2 regions of the Mesorhizobium sp. LCM 4577 genome follow, and region 2 is predicted to be linked to the other one. Evidence: predicted binding sites of a transcription regulator. Region 2 holds the regulator's gene; the other holds the start of a gene.
What was found. Region 2 encodes LexA, which represses DNA repair genes until DNA is damaged. Its sites were predicted from a motif close to TGTTCNNNNTGTGTTCNG; they were not measured.
Positions count from the first base shown of each region.

Region 1 (4,496 bases), on a different contig from region 2:
TCAGCCGCTGTTGCTCAACGGCGGATCCGGCTCGGTGGTGAGTGGCTTCATCTACGCTCCGGATGCCGCCATCACCTACACCGGAAACTCGGACATGAACGCACAGGGCAGTTGCCTGCGGCTGGTCGGCGACACTATCGCGATGATAGGAAACTCAGCCGTAAAGTCGGAATGCACGGCCGAACTCGGGGGCCGGGCGGCATATGCGGGCCGGATGATCACCCTGGCGAAATGAGCACCAATCTTCCGGTCTGGAAGAGATTGCGCTAGCCCATGATATCCGCGCCCGGCTGCTCGTCGAAGAGCACCGCGCAGCCGCGCTCGAGCGCGACCTGCGTCAAGGCGTTGGTCGCGTCCTCGTCCGACGAGACGAAATCGCCAGTCAACACGCGCAATTCCTCGACCGCCTTCGACATCGCCACGACACGCCCGGCCAAACGGTCGCTCGCGCATGCGTCGATGACGCACAGAAGATCGATGAGTTCGAAATTATCCATGGCGGCCTCCGCCAGCGCCATCCCTTCGCTCATTCAACGGCATGAGCCACGGGCTGGTTCCCCCGCCTGCCTTCATCGGGCGGCCTAACGGGCGCGAGCTTGAGATCGAAGCGGACCGGCAGGCACGGCTCGACACAGGCCTTGCGCACCGATCCTGTCGCGATCGTGTCGATCGGAAGAAGGATCACCATCTGGGCCTGGCGTTGCGGCAAGAGCGGCCTGCCGAAGAGGAGGAAGACGCCGCCAATCAACACCGCCAGAAACAGCGCTGCAAACAGGTTCGCGATCATGTTGCCGAGTTGCATGGTCAGCAACTCCAAGGGGCTTCAACAGGGAAGGAGTGCCTGCCATATCGCAGGAATGGCAGGCACTCCGTGATCAACCGCCGATGAAGGGACTTTGTCCGGCGGCTTGCTACCAAATGAAATTGATGTCCTCTTGTTTCTTACAAATCGATGTCTCGGGCCTCTGCGTTCCATGGGTGAGACTTCAGTCTGAAGATGGTCCAGACAGTTGATACGCATCTAGCCGGATGCCTGGCGGAACGTTGTTTTTTGCCAATCCACTCTCGGCCCGCGTGTTCTTGGAAACCGCGGGCCATTCCTTGACGCGGTGGACCCCACATCGAGCATCGAGTCCGCTCCATATGTCCGAGCGATTGAGCTCGCGATACTCAGTCCTCGACGTCCATCGGCTGATGGCCGGGCTGCTGGTGCCACAGCACCTGGCGATAATCCGTCAGTTCGACGACCTGGGCGCAGACCGGACAGACATAGCTGTCGCAGCACTGGCGAAGCGCCGGCGGGCCGCGACGGGCGGCAATGACCGGCGGGCGCGAATAGCCTTTCACGGCTGGATCAAGCATCGGTTTCCTCCTGGTGGTTGTTGATTATCCCGCCCAAAAGTTTGTCCCCTCGCCCGGACATGTTGCGCCGGCGCGGCGTTCGGCCAGCGCTGAAGCAGGTGGGCGTCATGCTTATAGGGATTGCGAAAAGGCGCGACGGTATCGCTTTGATCTTTGCCGAGGGTCGCATCGAATTCTCCTGTCGAGCGAGAACGGATGGGTCCCTCAACCACCGCCGTGCCAGTGCGAAAACAGGAAAGCACCCGGCGATCAGGTCCGCAATAACTTTCGACGAGAAGCGCCAAAATCTCCCGGTCGAGGAATGCCTCCAATTACATTAGCGAACTCTCATAATAAGGCGTATGTATGAGACAGCGGTCGCCGACGATCGCAATGTCAGGCGCCGCTTCACATATGGGAGGATGCCGTGGCTGAAACTGCTGTGAATGTGACGAAGCTCGAATCCAAATCACACAACAATCCCGACGAGGTCCGCGCGCCGGCCAAGACGCGTGTCGAGATCGTCCGGCTGCCGGGCTATACGCTCGGGCGGATGAACATGCAGCCGGGCTGGAAGTGGTCGGAATGCGTGAAACCGGTGGTCAAGACCGACAGTTGCCAAGTCTCGCATGTCGGCTATGTCGTGTCCGGCTCGATCACGGTGCGGCTGACCGACGGCACGCAAAAGACCTTCGAGGCCGGCTCTTCCTATACCATCCCGCCCGGCCACGACGCCTGGGTGGAAGGCAATCAGCCGTTCCAATGCATTGAGGTCCTGAGTGCCGAGCAATACGCCAAGCCGGCATAGCGCAGTCGATCGCCTTCGAAGGTGAGACGGCAGAAGCTGGGGTCGTCCCAGACCTCGGCACAGAAGCGAAGAGCGGGTGGCCCTGAGGCGCCCCTCTTTCGCTTGCGGCAACATTTCCTCAGGACGCAACCTGCGCTCTATCTGCGGCTGTAGCCACAGGTTGTGGAACCTTGCACGTTCAAACGTGGCGGCTTGACAGAGAACTTCTTTTGTTCTCTTTATGTTCCGCTAATTCCCCTTACAAAAGATGCAGCTAATGCTGCAATGCCACACAAATGGCCATGGGAGCGTTTGATGGCCGCCACCACGACCACCGCTGCGGCCGCCACCATCCTGCATGCCGATCTCGACGCCTTCTACGCTTCCGTCGAACAGCTGCTCGATCCATCATTGCGCGGCAAGCCGATCGCCGTCGGCGGCGGCGTTGTGCTGGCCGCCTCCTACGAGGCCAAGGTGTTTGGCGTCCGCGGCGGCATGCCCGGCCGCAAGGCGCGCGAGCTGTGCCCGCAGCTCATCTTCGTGGGCGGGCGCTTCAGCGAGTATCAGCGCCTCGGCGACGCGGCGATCAAGGTACTCGACGATTTCACGCCTCTGGTCGAACGCATCTCGATCGACGAGGCCTTTGCCGACGTCGCCGGCTGCACGCATCTGTTCGGGTCGCCGCAGGAGATCGCGCGAAAGATCCGCGAGCGGGTGAAGGCCGAGCTCGGCCTGCCGATTTCGATCGGCGTGGCGCGGACGAAGCATCTCGCCAAGATCGCCTCGCAGGTGGCCAAGCCCGACGGGCTGGTGGTGGTCGAGCCCGGTAGCGAGCTCGCTTTCCTGCACGACCTGCCCGTAACGCTGATGTGGGGTGTCGGCCCGGCGACCAAGGCGAGACTCGCCGAGATCGGCGTCGAGACGATCGGGCAGCTGGCGCGCACGCATAGCGGCGCGCTGGAGCGGCTGATCGGCCACGCCGCCGGCCAGAAGCTCGCCGCGCTCGCCTGGAACCGCGACCCGCGCAAGCTCGAGACGCATCGGCGCGCACATTCCGCCGGTGCGCAGTCGGCGCTGGGCCGCAAGCCCGCGCTGCCGCGCGTCTTCGTGCCGACGCTGCTGCATCTGGCCGACCGCGTCGCGAGCCGGTTGCGCACCAAGGACCGGCCCGGGCGCACGGTCACCGTGCGTGTACGCTTCGCCGATATGCGCGCCGTCACCCGCTCCGTCACGCTGGAGCAGCCGATCCAGGCCACCACCATGCTCGCCGAGATCGCCGAGGAGCTGGTTCGCGGCGTGCTCGCCGCCCATCCGGGCGAGCGGGATATCTCGCTGCTCGCTATCTCCGTCTCGCATCTGGAGGAGCATGCCGAGCTGCAGCTCGAACTGCCGCTCGGCCTCGCCGACGAGAAGCTCAGGCCCGGCAGCCGCAAGGGCCTTGCCCGCTTCGGCGCCGACCGCGCCGTCGACAAGATTCGCCAGCGCTTCGGCAAGGAGGCAGTGGGCTATGGCACGGTGGCGCTGGAAGGCACGCGCTCGGTGCCGGACGGGTTCAGGGAGCTGGCGGAGAAGGAGTTGTAGAGGGCGGGTGCTCAATCCGTCTCCACGACCGCCCAATCCAGCCGCATGGTCGCGCTCATCGCCTCCCCATCTTCGAGCACAGTCAGCCCCTCGCCATGATGCGCGTCGACCGGGTGCGAGACCGGCTCGAAGCAGAAGAAGTCGGCATCGCGCGACGGCGAATAGAGGATGTAGACGTCGAGTTCCGGCGAAGCGATGAGCGTGACCTTGATCCCGTCCTCGATCTGCGAGATCGAGGCGCGACGGTCCCATCCGTCGAAGGCGTTGTTCACCCACTCCGGCGGCAGCGGCGTGGCCTGCGCGAAATCCCAGCCCGGATGCTGGCTCACCGGCACGACGCCGGCAGGCAAATGGCGCTCGTCCTCAAGCCAGACTCGTTTCGCCTTCGCCTTCAGCAGGGTTGTGTCGCCGCGCGGGAACCAGGGATGGAAACCGAGGCCGTAAGGCAGGCGCATACCGGCGCGGTTCTCCACCGTGAGGCGCGCCTCCAGCGCTCCGTTCCGCAGCGCGTAGGCCACCGAGGCCCTGTAGCGATAAGGGCCGATCGCGCCGTCATCGAGGGCGAGTTCGGCTTCCCTGTCGGTATGGCGGACAAGCCGCCACGGCTTCTGGAAACCGTCGCCATGGATCGGGAAAGCTTCGCCAGGCACATTCGGCTCGACGGCATGAAAGCGGCCGTCGAAGGTGAAGCCCCCGCCGGAGATGCGGTTCGACCACGGCACGAGGAGCTGGCAACCAGACGCGCCGGTGCCATCGCCAGGCTTCAGCACGGGAACTGGCGCGGTGC
Region 1 covers NZ_MDDU01000004.1:177,337-181,832, forward strand. Annotated here, with positions in the region: gene LCM4577_RS09350 (TadE/TadG family type IV pilus assembly protein) at 1-235, shown strand, start outside; gene LCM4577_RS09355 (hypothetical protein) at 267-497, opposite strand; gene LCM4577_RS09360 (hypothetical protein) at 527-802, opposite strand; gene LCM4577_RS09365 (hypothetical protein) at 1,171-1,362, opposite strand; gene LCM4577_RS09370 (cupin domain-containing protein) at 1,769-2,149, shown strand; gene dinB (DNA polymerase IV) at 2,444-3,709, shown strand; gene LCM4577_RS09380 (aldose 1-epimerase) at 3,721-4,496, opposite strand, start outside.
Region 1: dinB (DNA polymerase IV) is a predicted target of LexA. The motif match lies at 2,360-2,377, and genes of this name have one in related genera.

Region 2 (4,766 bases):
CATGTACCATAGGCGGTCTGGGGCGCAAGGGGCAGACCCGATGGCTGGGCGTGGCCGGGGTGCGGAGGAGGGCGGGGAAACGACAGCTGGCGTCAGCGAGCGCCTGATGTTTGCCCGTGCCGAGCCCACCGCAGAAGCGCCGCTTTCGCTTCCGGAACTCCGTCCACCCGCCGAACGACCGCCGCCCGGTGGCGGTGCGCTGCAGCCAGCCTTGCCAACAGCCACCGTCGGCAGGATCCGCAAACAGCTTGGCCGCGTTTCGCTTCCTGCGCTGCGCCGAAGCGTTGCGGTCGCTGCCGCCACCGAGCTCGACCGCGGCGTCGGCTTCCTGCTGGTGCCGGTGTTCCTGGCCGCCGGCGTGATCTATTACTTTTCGCTGAGCACCGAGCCGGATCTCTACAGGCCGCTTGCGGCGGTGGCTCTGATGGCTGTCTGCGCGGCGGCATCGCGCTCCTGGCAGAGAACGCATCTTGTCTTCATGGCATCGTTTTTCTGCGCGCTCGGCTTTCTGGCGGCCAAGGTGGAGACCTGGCGGATGGCGACCCCGATGCTCGGGTCCGAAATCCAGACACGGCTGACGGGCCGCCTCGTCACCGCCGAGGCGATGGCCAACGGCCGTGTCCGGTTGACCATCGATATGATTTCGACGGAGCATCCGAAGCTGCGCTACGCGCCGGACCGCGTCAGGCTGTCGGCGCGCAGGATCCCGCCCGGCATGACGGCGGGGTCGATGCTGACGGGCTATGCCAAGTTGCTGCCGCCGACCGGGCCGGTTCGGCCGGACAGCTACGATTTTTCCTTCGACAGCTACTTTGCCGGCATCGGCGGCAGCGGGTTTTTCCTGGGCGATCCGAAGCTGATTGCGCCAGTGGAGGCGCCCTTTGGCGCGCGCGTCGCATCGGCAGTCGAAAACGCGCGCGAAGGGATCGCCGATCACATCAGGAGCAGCATCGGCGGATCCGAGGGCGAGATCGCGGCGGCGCTGATCGTCGGCGTGCGCGCCGGCATTCCGGAAGCAATCAACGAGTCGATGCGGCGCACCGGCATCTACCACATCATCTCGATCTCCGGCCTGCACATGGCGCTGGTCGCCGGCACGATCATGGTGCTTTTGCGCGGCGCCTTCGCGCTGTTTCCCGATTTCTCGTCGCGCCGGCCGGTGAAGAAATATGCCGCCGGGATCGCGCTCATCTCGATCGCGGCATACCTCGTGATCTCCGGCATCGTGGTGGCGGCCGAGCGAAGCTTCATTATGCTCGCCGTGATGCTCGCCGCCGTGCTCTTCGACCGCGCGGCGCTCACCATGCGCAACCTGGCGATCTCGGCAATCGCGGTGATCCTCGTCTCGCCGCACGAAGTGGTCGGCCCGAGCTTCCAGATGTCCTTCGCCGCCACCGCCGCCCTGGTCGGCGCCTATGCCGGCTTTGCCGACTATCGCGCCGGCAAAACGACCGCGCCGCCGGCAAAACGTTCGTTGCTCGGGTTCCTGTCGCGAAAACTGGCGGTCGGTGTGGGTGGCGCCGCCGTGACGTCGCTCATCGCGGGCAGCGCGACATTACTGTTTGCGATCTGGCATTTCCAGCGCGTGTCGCCGCTCAGCCTGCTCGCCAACCTGGCGGTCATGCCGATCGTCTCGCTGATCGTCATGCCGTTCGCCGTGCTGAGCGCACTGGCCATGCCCTTCGGCTTCGACGGTCCGTTCCTCTTTGTCATGGGCAAGGGGCTGACGGCGATGATCGCCATTTCGTCGTGGATCTCCGAGCGCTCACCGGTCGACGCCGTCGGGCTGATCTCGATCCAGTCGGTGCTGCTGGCGACGGTCGCGCTGGTGATCGCGACGATGGCCACCACCTGGCTGAGGCTTGCCGCCGTTCCCTTTGCGCTCGCCGCGCTGCTGGCCATTCCGCATGTCCGCACGCCGGATGTACTCATTTCCGAGGACGCGCATCTGGTGGCGATGCCGATCGGCGGCGGCGAGCTTGCCGTCAATCGCGAACGTTCCAACGAGTTCACCACCGACAACTGGAAACGGGCGCTGAAAGCCGAGACAATCGTGCCGCCGGAGACGTTTGCCAAAGATGCGCTGGACATCGCCGATCCCGTCGACCTGCCGCCCGGCTCGCCGTTCTACTGTACGGGTGATCTCTGCATCGGCCGGCATCCATCCGGCGCCATCGTCGCACTCGCTGAAAACCGCGACAGTGCCCGGCCTGCCTGCGGCTTCGCTGATCTCATCGTCATCAACGACGCCACCGCCTACAATCCTTGCTACGATCCGCGCGTGCTTGTCGTCACCAAGCGGCAGCTGGCGCGCGACGGCAGCGCCGCCGTCTTCTTCGATCCGCAATCGGCAACCGCGCGGCCGGCCGTCCGCTATGCTGTGGAAGAGCCATATCGGCCCTGGCACGAGCAGCGGAAATATACTCGCGAGGCGAGAGGACTGCCGCCTTATCAAAAGCCTGAGCGGGCGGATGCGAAACCTTCGCAACCGGATCAGTAGCGGCGGATCAACCCAACAAGCTTGCCCTGCACCTTGACCCGGTCCGGCCCGAAGATGCGGGTCTCGTAGGCCGGGTTGGCGGCCTCCAACGCGATCGAGGCGCCCTTGCGGCGGAAGCGCTTGAGCGTCGCTTCCTCGTCATCGACCAGCGCGACCACGATCTCGCCCGGGCTTGCCGTGTTGGCGTTGCGGATGATGACGGTGTCGCCGTCGAAGATGCCGGCTTCTATCATCGAGTCGCCCTTGACCTCCAGCGCGTAATGCTCGCCGCCGGCGATCATGTCCGGCGGCACTGTGATCGAATGCGTCTGGTGCTGGATGGCGTCGATCGGCACGCCGGCGGCGATGCGGCCCATCACCGGAATGGATACGGCGGACCCGGCATCGTCGTCATTGCTTGGCGTCGGGGCGCGCGATGGCGCAGCCGGCTTGATCTGACGGTTGAGATTGTTCTGACCCAGGCTTCCCTGGATGACGCTCGGCGAAAACTTCTTCGCTGCATTGAGGCCGGGGGCGATCGAGTCGGGCAGCCGCAACACTTCCAGCGCTCGCGCCCGGTTCGGTAGCCGGCGAATGAAGCCGCGTTCCTCCAGCGCCGTGATCAGCCGGTGGATGCCGGACTTGGAGGCGAGGTCGAGCGCTTCCTTCATCTCGTCGAAAGACGGCGGAATCCCGCTTTCCTTCAGCCTTTCGTGGATGAACATCAGAAGTTCATGTTGTTTGCGCGTCAGCATGGCGGCCCCCACGGGTTCTGAAACCAGAATCAGAAAAACAAACCCAGAACAAACACTATCTGTTCCAGTTGTGTTCCGCAACCGTTTAAAGTTTAGTGAATTTGTTGACGTTTTGTTTAGCGTAACATCAGAACGCTGCATTCGGCGCCGGTTTCGGCTGCCGGCGCGAAAGGCTCGCGCACGATCAGGCCGTTGGCGTCGGCGAGCATTCTGAGCATCGAGGAGTCCTGGATGCTGAAGGGAGTCGCAATCAGCGTGCCGGCGTCCTCGCGCACGACGGCGCGCACATAGTCCTGCCTGAGGTCGTTGGCCTGCATCGCGGCGCCCAGCCGGGCCACCCGCACGTCCTGCCTGTGGTCGCGGCCGCCGAGCCGGGCAAGCAGAGGCTTCAGGAAAAGCTGCGAGCAGACGATGCTGGCCACCGGGTTGCCGGGCAGGCCGATGCAGCGGACATTGCCAAGCCGGCCGAACATCAGAGGTTTGCCGGGGCGCATGGCGATCTTCCAGAAGTCGAGCTGCATGCCTTCGCCGGTCAGCACGTCATGGATCAGGTCGTGGTCGCCGACGGAGGCGCCGCCGAGCGTGACGATGACATCGGCATTCGCCTCGACCGCTTTCCTGACCAACGCGGCGATCGCCTCCTTGCGGTCGGCGGCGATGCCGAGATCGAGCGCACGTGCGCCGACCGACTGGGCGGCGGCGGCGACGCCATATGCATTCGACGAAATGATCTGATCGGGGCCGAGCGCGCTGCCCGGGGGCAGCAGTTCATCGCCGGTGGCGATGATTGCGACCAGCGGCCGGCGTACGACATTCAGGGCGGGATGGTTGGCCGAGGCGGCCAGCGAAAGGGCTGCCGCATCGAGCACGCGGCCCTTTTCGAGCAGCACGTCGCCCTCACCGAAGTCGAGCCCGCGGCGGCGTACGTTGCGTGCTTTCGCGGTCGGTTCCGTGACCTCGATCCTGCCATTGCCGCGATCGCGGACGTTTTCCTGAATGACGATGGTGTCGGCGCCTTCAGGCAGCGGCGCGCCGGTGAAGATGCGCACGGCCTGGCCTTCGCCGACGGTCCCGGAAAAGCCGCGGCCGGCAGGCGCCGTGCCTATGACTTCGAGTTGCGCCGGCGCCGAAGCGACGTCGGCGGCGCGCGCGGCGTAGCCGTCCATGGCGGAGGCGTTGAAGGGCGGCTGCGTGCGCAGCGCCACGACCGGTTCCGCCAGGACCCGCGCGGCTGCATCCGCCAGCGGAATGCTTTCGCCCGGCAAAGGTGCTGCGCCATCGAGCAGGCGTTCGAGCGCTTCGGCGACCGGAACCAAAGCCATCAGGCATCCACCTTGTAATCGCCCGACTTGCCGCCGGTCTTCTCGACCAGCCGGATACCGGAAATCACCATGCCGCGGTCCGCCGCCTTGGCCATGTCGTAAATGGTGAGGCAAGCGACCGAGGCGGCGGTCAGCGCCTCCATCTCCACGCCGGTCTTGCCGGTGACACGGGCGAGCGCGGTGACCCTGAGGCCGGGCAGCGTGCGGTCC
Region 2 covers NZ_MDDU01000024.1:274,319-279,084, reverse strand. Annotated here, with positions in the region: gene LCM4577_RS22990 (ComEC/Rec2 family competence protein) at 41-2,500, shown strand; gene lexA (transcriptional repressor LexA) at 2,494-3,234, opposite strand; gene glp (gephyrin-like molybdotransferase Glp) at 3,351-4,556, opposite strand; gene moaC (cyclic pyranopterin monophosphate synthase MoaC) at 4,556-4,766, opposite strand, start outside.